Regions from separate parts of the Marinobacter sp. ANT_B65 genome, predicted to be linked through region 1. Evidence: predicted binding sites of a transcription regulator. Region 1 holds the regulator's gene; each other region holds the start of a gene.
The links. The regulator FliA, encoded in region 1, starts transcription of late flagellar genes. The targets are predictions, from matches to a motif close to CTAAAGTTTNNNNNNNNNNNGCCGNTAA.
Positions count from the first base shown of each region.

Region 2: CPA50_RS02855 (methyl-accepting chemotaxis protein) is a predicted target of FliA. The motif match lies at 1,270-1,297, and genes of this name have one in related genera.
Region 3: CPA50_RS13235 (flagellar protein MotY) is a predicted target of FliA. The motif match lies at 1,368-1,395, and genes of this name have one in related genera.

Region 1 is NZ_NXGV01000001.1:1,013,523-1,016,804, forward strand. It holds gene flhF (flagellar biosynthesis protein FlhF) at 1-275, shown strand, start outside; gene CPA50_RS04785 (MinD/ParA family protein) at 348-1,160, shown strand; gene CPA50_RS04790 (RNA polymerase sigma factor FliA) at 1,190-1,933, shown strand; gene cheY (chemotaxis response regulator CheY) at 2,095-2,478, shown strand; gene CPA50_RS04800 (protein phosphatase CheZ) at 2,499-3,282, shown strand, end outside.
Region 2 is NZ_NXGV01000001.1:584,745-588,026, forward strand. It holds gene CPA50_RS02850 (response regulator) at 1-1,123, opposite strand, end outside; gene CPA50_RS02855 (methyl-accepting chemotaxis protein) at 1,403-3,282, shown strand, end outside.
Region 3 is NZ_NXGV01000003.1:31,061-34,342, forward strand. It holds gene CPA50_RS13230 (histone deacetylase family protein) at 1-355, shown strand, start outside; gene CPA50_RS13235 (flagellar protein MotY) at 374-1,291, opposite strand; gene pyrC (dihydroorotase) at 1,544-2,575, shown strand; gene rnt (ribonuclease T) at 2,661-3,282, shown strand, end outside.

The DNA.
Region 1 (3,282 bases):
AATCCGTATGGCATTGCTATAAGATGGCAAATCTAACGGGTTGTGTGATGACAAAAATTGACGAGGCTTTGACTCTGGGTGAATCTCTTGGCTTTGTGATGGAAACCGGGTTGCCGGTGGCCTATTACACAAACGGGCAAAAAATCCCCGGAGACCTGCATCATGCTGAAGCTGTTCCGCTTGTGCGGCTGGCTGTCGAGCGCCTCAAAACGCTTCAGCAACAGGCTGCAGCAGAGCTACCGTCAGGTGCGGATCGCCCACGCGAAACGGCATGAAACCCTGATAATCCGAGTTTTGTATAGCTGTGAATCATATCCGGCTAAACGTTGCGAGAGATAACAAATAGTATGAGCAGAGCACATCCGGTACAGGTGATCGCAGTTTCCGGCGGCAAGGGCGGCGTCGGTAAGAGTAATGTGTCGGTTAATCTGGGCATCGCTTTGGCCCAGAAGGGCAGGCGTGTGGTTCTGCTGGATGCTGACCTTGGTCTGGGCAATATCGATGTGCTGCTCGGGATTACGGCTAACCGTAATCTGCAGGATGTGCTGTCGGGCGAGTGCGATCTTAAAGACGTGCTGGTTGACGGCCCGGGCGGTATCAAGATCGTTCCGGCATCTTCCGGCACTCAACGCATGACCCAGCTCAGCCCTCTGGAACATGCAGGCCTGATTAATGCTTTCAGCGAGCTGGGTGATCAGATTGATGTGCTTATTGTGGACACGGCAGCAGGTATTTCCGAGGCGGTTGTAAGCTTTCTTCGGGCTTCCCAGGAGTTGCTGCTGGTGGTTTGCGATGAGCCGACATCCATCACTGATGCTTATGCTCTGATCAAGCTGATGAATCGTGACTACGCCACTAACCGGTTTCGCATTCTTGCCAATCAGGTGAGCAGCGAGCAGGAAGGTCGTCATTTGTTCGAAAAACTGACCCGGGTTACTGAACGCTTTCTGGATGTGGCATTACAATATGTAGGTATGGTGCCTTACGACGAAGCCGTGAAGAAAGCGGTTCAGCGCCAGAAAGCCGTGCTGGACGCTTATCCCCGGGCTAAAGCCTCGCTCGCGATCAAGGCGCTGGCTGACAAAGTTGAGAGCTGGCCTCTACCTTCATCTCCCCGGGGACATCTGGAGTTTTTTGTGGAGCGGCTCGTCGAAGTCTGAAACGGATCCCGTCAAACAATACCGGATACATGACATTGACGAAAAATCTGGGAATCTATAACCAGAGTGGCGTAAAGAGTTCCTCAGAACTGATTGAGGCGCATGCGCCCCTGGTCAAGAAAATAGCTCTTCATCTACTTGCCCGGCTGCCGGCCTCTGTGCAGCTGGACGACCTTATGCAGGCCGGCATGATTGGATTGCTGGAGGCTGCCCAACGCTATAGTTCCACCAAAGGCGCTACCTTCGAGACATATGCCGGTATACGCATTCGCGGTTCTATGGTGGATGAGATCCGTAAAGGTGACTGGGTGCCCCGCTCGGTCCACCGGAATGCCCGCCGGGTTAGCCAGGCAATCAGGACAGTTGAAAACCGTATGGGGCGCGAGGCCCAGGACGCGGAGGTTGCCGAAGAACTCGGTATGGAGCTTTCTGAATACCACTCTACTTTGTCCGATGCGAGCAGTGGCCGACTTTTTAGCCTTGATGAGCTCAATGAATCCGGAGACCTGCCGATAGAAGAAACAGAGACCAGAGATAATCCTCTGGACGGGCTGGCTTCAGATTCTTTCCGGAGCAGTCTGGCCGCGGCCATTGAGCAGCTTCCGGAGCGTGAAAAGCTGGTTCTGAGCCTGTATTACCAGGAGGAACTGAATCTCAAGGAAATTGGCGCTGTGCTGGGTGTCAGTGAAAGCAGAGTCAGCCAGATTCACAGTCAGGCGGCGTTGAGGCTGCGTGGCAGGCTCTCGGAATGGCGCCATGAAGATGGCAGTTAGGCCCGGCTTAGGTGTCCGGATCGTGCTTGAGTGTAGTATTTGGTAACCGGTGCTTTACAACCGTGATAAAGATCAGACAATAGATGGTTAAATCAGCGGCCTGCAACACTTTGAGCGCAAAGGTCAAAACGAATTCCGGGTCTTATTAACTGGAGGTCCCTTTGGACAAGAACATGAAGATTCTCATTGTGGACGATTTCTCCACAATGCGACGGATTATCAAGAACCTGCTCCGTGATCTGGGCTTTACAAATACGGATGAAGCGGATGACGGCAACACTGCTCTGCCCATGCTGAAAAGCGGCAAGTACGATTTTCTGGTGACAGACTGGAATATGCCTGGAATGTCTGGCTTTGACCTGCTTAAAGCGGTACGTGCGGATGACAGCCTGAAGACCCTCCCTGTTCTGATGGTGACGGCTGAAGCCAAGCGCGACCAGATTGTGGCTGCTGCCCAGGCCGGCGTTAATGGGTATGTTGTAAAGCCTTTCACCGCAGCCGTTCTCAAAGAAAAAATTGAGAAGATCTTTGAACGAATCCAGTAAGCAGAGATTGGATGGATCGTATGAGCGATAACAAAAAGATCCACCGCGGTCTCGAGCCGGAAGTAACTGAAAAGCTTCGACATCAAGCGGCGGAACTCAATCAGAGCATTGAAAGCGGGGATTATGCCCGTGCCATGGTTCTGATTAATGAATTAGGCGAGGTCCGGGATCAGAGTCTGTATCGGGAAGTTGGCCGGCTGACCCGTACGCTTCATGAATCAATCCGCAATTTTCAAATAGATCCACGCAGTGCCGAACAGAAAGAAGTTCTGTCGATGATGACAGACGCCTCAGACCGGCTCGCTTACGTGGTTCAGATGACTGGCCAGGCTGCCAACCGCACCATGGATCTGGTTGAAGAAAGTATGCCAGTTGCAAACGCAGTACGTGACGAAGCCTCTGCTTTGCGGGAGGAATGGCAACGCCTGCGCCGTCGTGAGATGCAACCGGCAGAGTTTCGTGAGCTGTATGGCCGGATTGATAATTTTTTTGTGAGCCTGACCAAGGACGCAGACACCATCTATAGCAGTCTTTCGGAAATTCTGTTGGCACAGGATTTCCAGGACCTGACCGGACAGGTCATCCAGCGCGTAACGACACTGGTCAAAGACGTGGAAGAACAGATGCTCAGCCTGGTGGTTATGGCCAGCCATGTTGATCAGCTCACTGGTACTGTGCATCAGATTGACAATGAAGAAGTGTCTGCTGAGCAGGGTGTGGGGCCTCAGATGAAGGCTGAAGAGCGTGAAGATGTAGTCTCGGGACAAAACGACGTAGATGACCTGTTGTCCAGTCTCGGTTTCT
Region 2 (3,282 bases), 430 kb from region 1:
GACGGTGCAGTGAACTCAGGAAAAGTTCATTGTTCAGCGGTTTCTGGAAATAGTCGTTGCCTGCGATACTCTGCTGCTCGAACAGCTCTTTGCTTCCAGGAGAGGCTGACACAAAAAGAATAGGGATGGTCATGTACCGGGCATCCTGCCGAAGCACTTTGGCCAGCTCCATTCCCTGGCAGCCGGGCATGTCGTGGTCCAGCACGATAGCATCTGGCTGGAATTTTTCGATGCGTTCCAGAATGCGTACTGGCTGGCTCAGCCCTTCAACTTCATAGCCTTCTTCGCTTAACATCGACTGGTAATAGGCGAGAAGGTCGGTATCGTCGTCTACCCATAGCACCCTTGGCGGTGTTGAAGCGGTGTTCTCCAGCAACTGTTGAATGCGTTTTTCGAGTACACCCATGTCGATAGGTTTGGTCAGGTAGATGTCGGAGCCGGCTCTTAGCGCTCGCAGCCGGGCCACCATGTCGCTCCTGGAGGACATCATGATCACCGGAGTGTTCTCGCCCGCCCGGGATTTCATTCGCTCCAGCCACCCGACGCCTTCCAGCGGGCCTTGGGGAAAGCTGATGTCCAGTAAAATCAGATGACAGGAATGGCCGTCGGTCCGCTGGGTGTAGGTGTCCGGGTTTTCAAATACTTCAGCGGAATAACCTTGTTGTTCCAGCCAGTTCTTCAGGTGTGCGGCCTGATCCGGATCATCTTCAACCACTGCGATCCGGTAGGCATTGCGCTTCTCCATGACAGATTCCGACACAGTGACTGGCGTATCCTGGCCAGGGATGGTCTGACATGCCGCCTCGATGGCGCGTTCCAGAGCACTGAGGGCTTTATCAACTTCCTGTCGCTCTGTGGCAGAGGCATCAGGTTTTGCCAGTAACGCCTGTAGCTGCTCTTCCAGCGTTCTCGCTGTATCGGTGATGTCAGGAAACTGGAAGGTAGCGCCACTGCCGTTCAGCTTATGAGCGCTTTGGTACATGAACTCCAGGGCTTTGGTGTTCCAGCTGACGTGTACGAGCCGGCTCCAGGAATCTCTGAGTTCTCCCATCCGGTCAGGCAGACCGCTAATGTACCTGCTTCTGAGTTCCTGGAACTTCTGTCCTGAGCTGGTCCCTGACATTCCGCACCTCCTTTACAGTGAGTGGCTCCCGGGGCAAGTTGGGCAGTTATCAGGCGGCCGCATTTTCCCGACAGGAGATTATGAAGCCTATCTTAAATTTCCCCTTTCAGGAAAGTGTCGCAACGCCAGCGAGGTCGCTGGAGAAGCTCAAGTTATTCTTCATGATGTCGATATCATATTGCTGACGAGCCGATCCCAGTATTTGCCCGGGTCGGGATATTGGCTTATATGTCGTTTTCTTATACGCTTCTTTGCTACTAATAATAATGGAGAATTTCCGTGAAGCTTAATCTTTCCTGGCGCCAGAAGTTTCTGTTGCTCATCATCGGGTCATTCACCGGGCTGACCATTGTTGCCGGGGCAATTTTCTGGGGGCTGGAAACAGTTTCATCCTCCTACCAGTCCATTTATGAAGTGTCCCGCTATGAAAACAGCGCCAGTCAGCTTGCCACCAAATGGAACTCTGTAGAAAACGATCTGAATTATCTCTCTGAGGATAACCAGAACGAATTTCTGGCGAAGCTGGATGAGCTCGCATCGGATGCTGAAGCGTTGCGACGTCAGGCCGGGCTGCTGGAAGACCCCGAGAGTATCCGCTTCGCCGAATCCATTCATGCGGATACTGAACGCTATGTGGCAATGCGTCGGGAATGGCTCGAGAAGATGAATGCACTTGGCCTGTCCGACGCCGCGGGGGTTCGCCAGGAACTCGCTAAAGCTATGGTGCAACTCCGGGAGCTGTCATTGAGCCTGGTGGATGATGCTATCCGTGAAATCGGCAGCACCAATAATGCTTACATTACTGCTCGCGACCCTGCCTTGGCAGAGCGCGCAAGCCAGGCCGTTTCGGTGCTGGAGGACATTGTTGTAGAGTTTGACTGGCAGGACAATGTGGTTGGCGAAAGTGTGAGGCAATACCGTGATGTATTCGGTCAGGCTGATGCGATTCTGAAGCAGATCGCAGCCGCTTCAGACGGTGCCACGCAAGCCGGCGACAGCTTGCAGCAGGCTGTTATTGCGCAGAGTGAATCACTGCAGTCCGGCCTTATTGCCCGCACTATACAGAGTGCCGAAAGCGCCGAAGCCTCGGCCAAGATGGTCAGTGTCGGTTCCATTATGCTGTTTGCTCCTTTGCTGGCTCTGGTTTTGTTCCTCACCTCCCGGGCTCTGGTCAGCCAGTTAAACAGGGTGGGTGAGTTGTTGTCGCGGGTGTCGGAGGGTGACCTCAGCAAGAAGTTGTTACTCGGCGACAACCCTAACGATGAATTCAACATTCTGGGCAGAGCCACCAACCAGATGATCGATAACATCGGCACGCTGATGCGGGAGTCCATTGCTGGCACCCGGGATTTGATCGAGGTTCATGGCGAGCTCGAAAAAACCATGGTCCGACTGGCGCAGAACAGTGAAACTGTTGAATCCCAAACCATTCTGGCAGCCACCGCCAGTCAACAAATATCCGTCACCTTGAATGATGTTGCCGAGCGCACTTCGCAGGTGGGTGTTTCTACACAGTCCGCCAACGAGTCGGCACAGTCCGGAGCCCGCGTGGTTGAAGACAGCGTGACCTCCATACGCCAGCTGTCAGGCCTGATTCAGGATACCCACGGCCATGTCAAACTGCTTAACCAGGCCAGCTCCAAGGTTTCTGGCATTATTGGCGTAATCAACAGCCTGGCTGATCAGACTAACCTGCTGGCGCTGAATGCTGCGATTGAAGCAGCCCGGGCCGGAGAAGCCGGACGCGGATTTTCTGTAGTGGCCGACGAAGTGCGCACCCTGGCGCAAAAAACCGTTGCCGCCACCACCAACATTGTCGCCATTATCGATGAACTCAACCTGCAGACCGCCAGCATGGACACCCTGGTGAATAACGGGCTTGAGATTGCCAAAGAAGGTGAGCACCATGCGTCGCAGATTGCGGACGCTATGGGTGGGGTGACCCGTTCCATCAATACCCTTAACTCGGAAATGGATCAGGTTGTTGTTGCCGTTGAGGAGATTTCCGTCACCACAGAAGACATCGCGAAAAAAATGGAGGAGATTCGTGGGCAAAGTGCCGAAACACAAGCTATTGGAACAGAGCTTGGCAGACAGAATCAGCGCTTGTCTGAGCAGGCCAGCGTGATTGCAGAAAGCACACGGCGCTTCAACATCTA
Region 3 (3,282 bases), on a different contig from region 1:
CCCGCACTCGCACGTGCACCGGCAAGCCGACAACATAGTGAACATTCCCATTGAAGCGGACTGTTCGGCTGAAACCTACCGTAAACAGGTAGAAGACGGCTGGATCAAACGCCTGAACGCATTTAAACCTCAGGTTGTTCTTATCTCTGCCGGATTTGACGCTCACCGCCTGGACCCGATGGGAGAACTCAATCTGGAGGTCGAGGATTTCCGATGGCTCACAGAAATGCTGGTGGGCATTGCGAACGAACACAGTAACGACCGGATTATTTCGACGCTGGAAGGGGGTTACCACCTGAAAGCTCTGGCAGAGAGCGTGAACGCTCACCTGGAAGTATTGAGCTCGGTTTACTGAGGGCGGCCTGAAGTTGCGTTATCCGGCGGAAGCACCGCCATATCCATTGGCTTGCTGTAGCCCAGGCCGCTCGCCCTCGCGCTGAAGGCGAATCGTTGTGCGACGGTTATCAGCAGCTCGCCCGGACACCGGGTACTGGTCTCCGTGAGCTCTCACTGTAATCATGTCCGGGTCCACTCCGCGCCCCTTCAGATACTCAGCCACAACATTGGCACGCTCCTCAGACAATGCCCGGTTATCAATACGGTTTCCGATACGATCACTATGCCCATCTACAAATACGCGCTCTACCGTAATATCGGCCGCCAGATAGGCGACAATGTCGTCCAACAGGCCCATATCGGCTTCAGATAACGTCTTGCTCCCACTGGCAAACACTATTTTTGAACGCCCTATCTGATCGATATTTACCGGTAGAAGATTCGCAGCACAAGACCTGTAGCGCTGATACTGGCCATTGAAATTAATATTGGAAACCTGCACACGGACCGGGCTTCCATCGTACCAGGAGGCACGGGTAACGGTTGGGCGCATTCCGTCGAGAAGGCTTTGCGCAAGAATCACCGCCTGGCGGGATTCAAGGGATACCGGACGGTGCCCCTCAGATACGTGCACTACACCTACAGATTTTGGCGCTGTGCCCGGTCGCCACGCAGGCGCTTCAACAACTAACGAACCACGCCCAGGGCGCATAAGCCGGGATTCGGATTCAAGGAAAAATGAAAGGCTCTCTCCCGCCCTGTGGCTAAAAACGGCCCGGCCATAGCCTGGAACCTCATGCACCAAAGAACATTCGAAAACAGATTCAGAAAGATACCACTGGCTGTTTGAGATTCCGGCACCGTAACTTCCGGCCAGGCCTGATCCGGGCAAAAAGACGCCAAGAGCGAGTATGGCCAGCATATTCAGCGTTTTTTTGGGAAGGTCAGACACCATAAGAGTCCCATAAGAGCGCCCCACGGACGCAAGAGCAGTTATACCAGTGGTTCACGATGTTTCGTGCTTTCCATGTTTAACGGCACCCTCACAGCATTCTTTAGCTCACGAGAGGAAAAACAATCACTGGCGTGTTCTGTTATAATCTGCCAACTTTTTCAGTGCCAGAGCGCCGTTGAAAGTGAACACGCCTTTTCACGCCGCGTCTTACGCCCTTTATTGAACCTTTTGACGGTACCGCGGAATCAAATCATGACCGAACAGCTCACCCTTGTGCGCCCCGACGACTGGCACCTCCACGTTCGTGACGGCGATGTTCTTAAGGACGTTGTGCCGGCTACTGCTGCCTGCTTCGGCCGCGCGATCATCATGCCAAATCTCGTGCCACCGGTTACTAATGCCGCTGAAGCTTCAGCGTACCGGGATCGCGTACTGGCTGCGGCCAAAGGTACTGATTTCCGACCATTGATGGTGCTTTACCTTACAGAGTCCACTACACGCGAAGACATACTTGAGGCCAGAGCGGAAGGTGTTGTTGCTGCCAAGCTTTATCCAGCCGGAGCTACCACAAACTCCGCCTCTGGAGTGCAGGATATCCGCAACATCTATCCGGTACTGGAAACTATGGCAGACTGCGGCATGCTGCTGCTTGTCCATGGCGAAGTCACCGATGCAGACATTGATATTTTTGATCGGGAGAAGGTATTCCTTGACCGGGTTCTGGCGCCCACACTGCAAGCCTTCCCCAACCTCAAGGTTGTGCTTGAGCACATTACCACCGCCGATTCTGTGGAGTTTGTGCAGCATCACCAGGGGGAAAATCTTGCCGCAACGCTTACACCCCAGCACCTTATGTATAATCGCAACCATATGCTGGTGGGCGGGATTCGCCCTCACCTATACTGCCTTCCTGTTCTGAAACGCAACAGACACCAGCAAGCGCTGAGGGACGCTGTTGCCAGCGGTGACAAGCGGTTCTTTCTGGGAACCGACTCGGCTCCTCATACAAAGGATCGGAAAGAGGCAGCCTGCGGCTGTGCGGGCTGCTATTCAGCCTATGGCGCGATTGGACTCTATGCTGATATTTTTGAAGAACTTGGTATTCTTGACCGGCTGGAAGCATTTGCCAGCCTGAACGGCGCGGACTTCTATGGTCTGCCGCGAAATACCGGTACCATAACCCTGATGAGAAAACCTTGGACTATGCCCGGGGAATTACCCTTGGCGGGTGGTACCATCGTTCCGCTGAAAGCTGGCGAAACCATCAACTGGCGTTTGGCGTAATTTTCCTACGACTTCCTGATAAACAGCCACGACCGGAGCCTTAGTGACTGACGAAAACAGACAACTGCACCCCCAATCGCACCCCATGTCCCGCAGATTCCGCGGCTTTTTACCCATTGTGGTCGATGTGGAGACCGGTGGGTTCAATCCGGAACGTGATGCTCTGCTGGAAATTGCTGCGGTGATACTGACCATGGACGACGACGGTCGTTTGCGGCGTGCTGAAACCCATTTGCAGCAGATCGATCCGTTTGAAGGGGCCAATCTTGAGCAATCTGCGCTGGATTTCACGGGGATCGACCCCTGGAACCCGGAGCGTGAAGCCGTTCCCGAGCGCGAAGGCCTGAGCGAAATCTTCGGCCCCATCCGGAAAGCGATCAAGGCAAACGACTGCAAGCGCGCAATCCTGGTGGGCCACAACGCAACCTTCGATCACAACTTCGTATTTGCTGCGGCACGGCGGGCGGAAATCAACCGGAACCCGTTCCACCCCTTCTCCACGTTCGACACGGCTACCCTTGCCGGTCTGGCTTATGGCCACACGGTTCTGGCCCAGGCCTGTAAGCTGGCAGGCATTCCGTTCAACAACAAAGAAGCTCACTCCGCGGCCTACGATGCAGAAAAAACAGCCGATCTGTTCTGCGGCATCGTAAATCGCTGGCAAGAGCTGGGCGGGTTTCCGCCACCAATGATTTCAGATGAAGCTG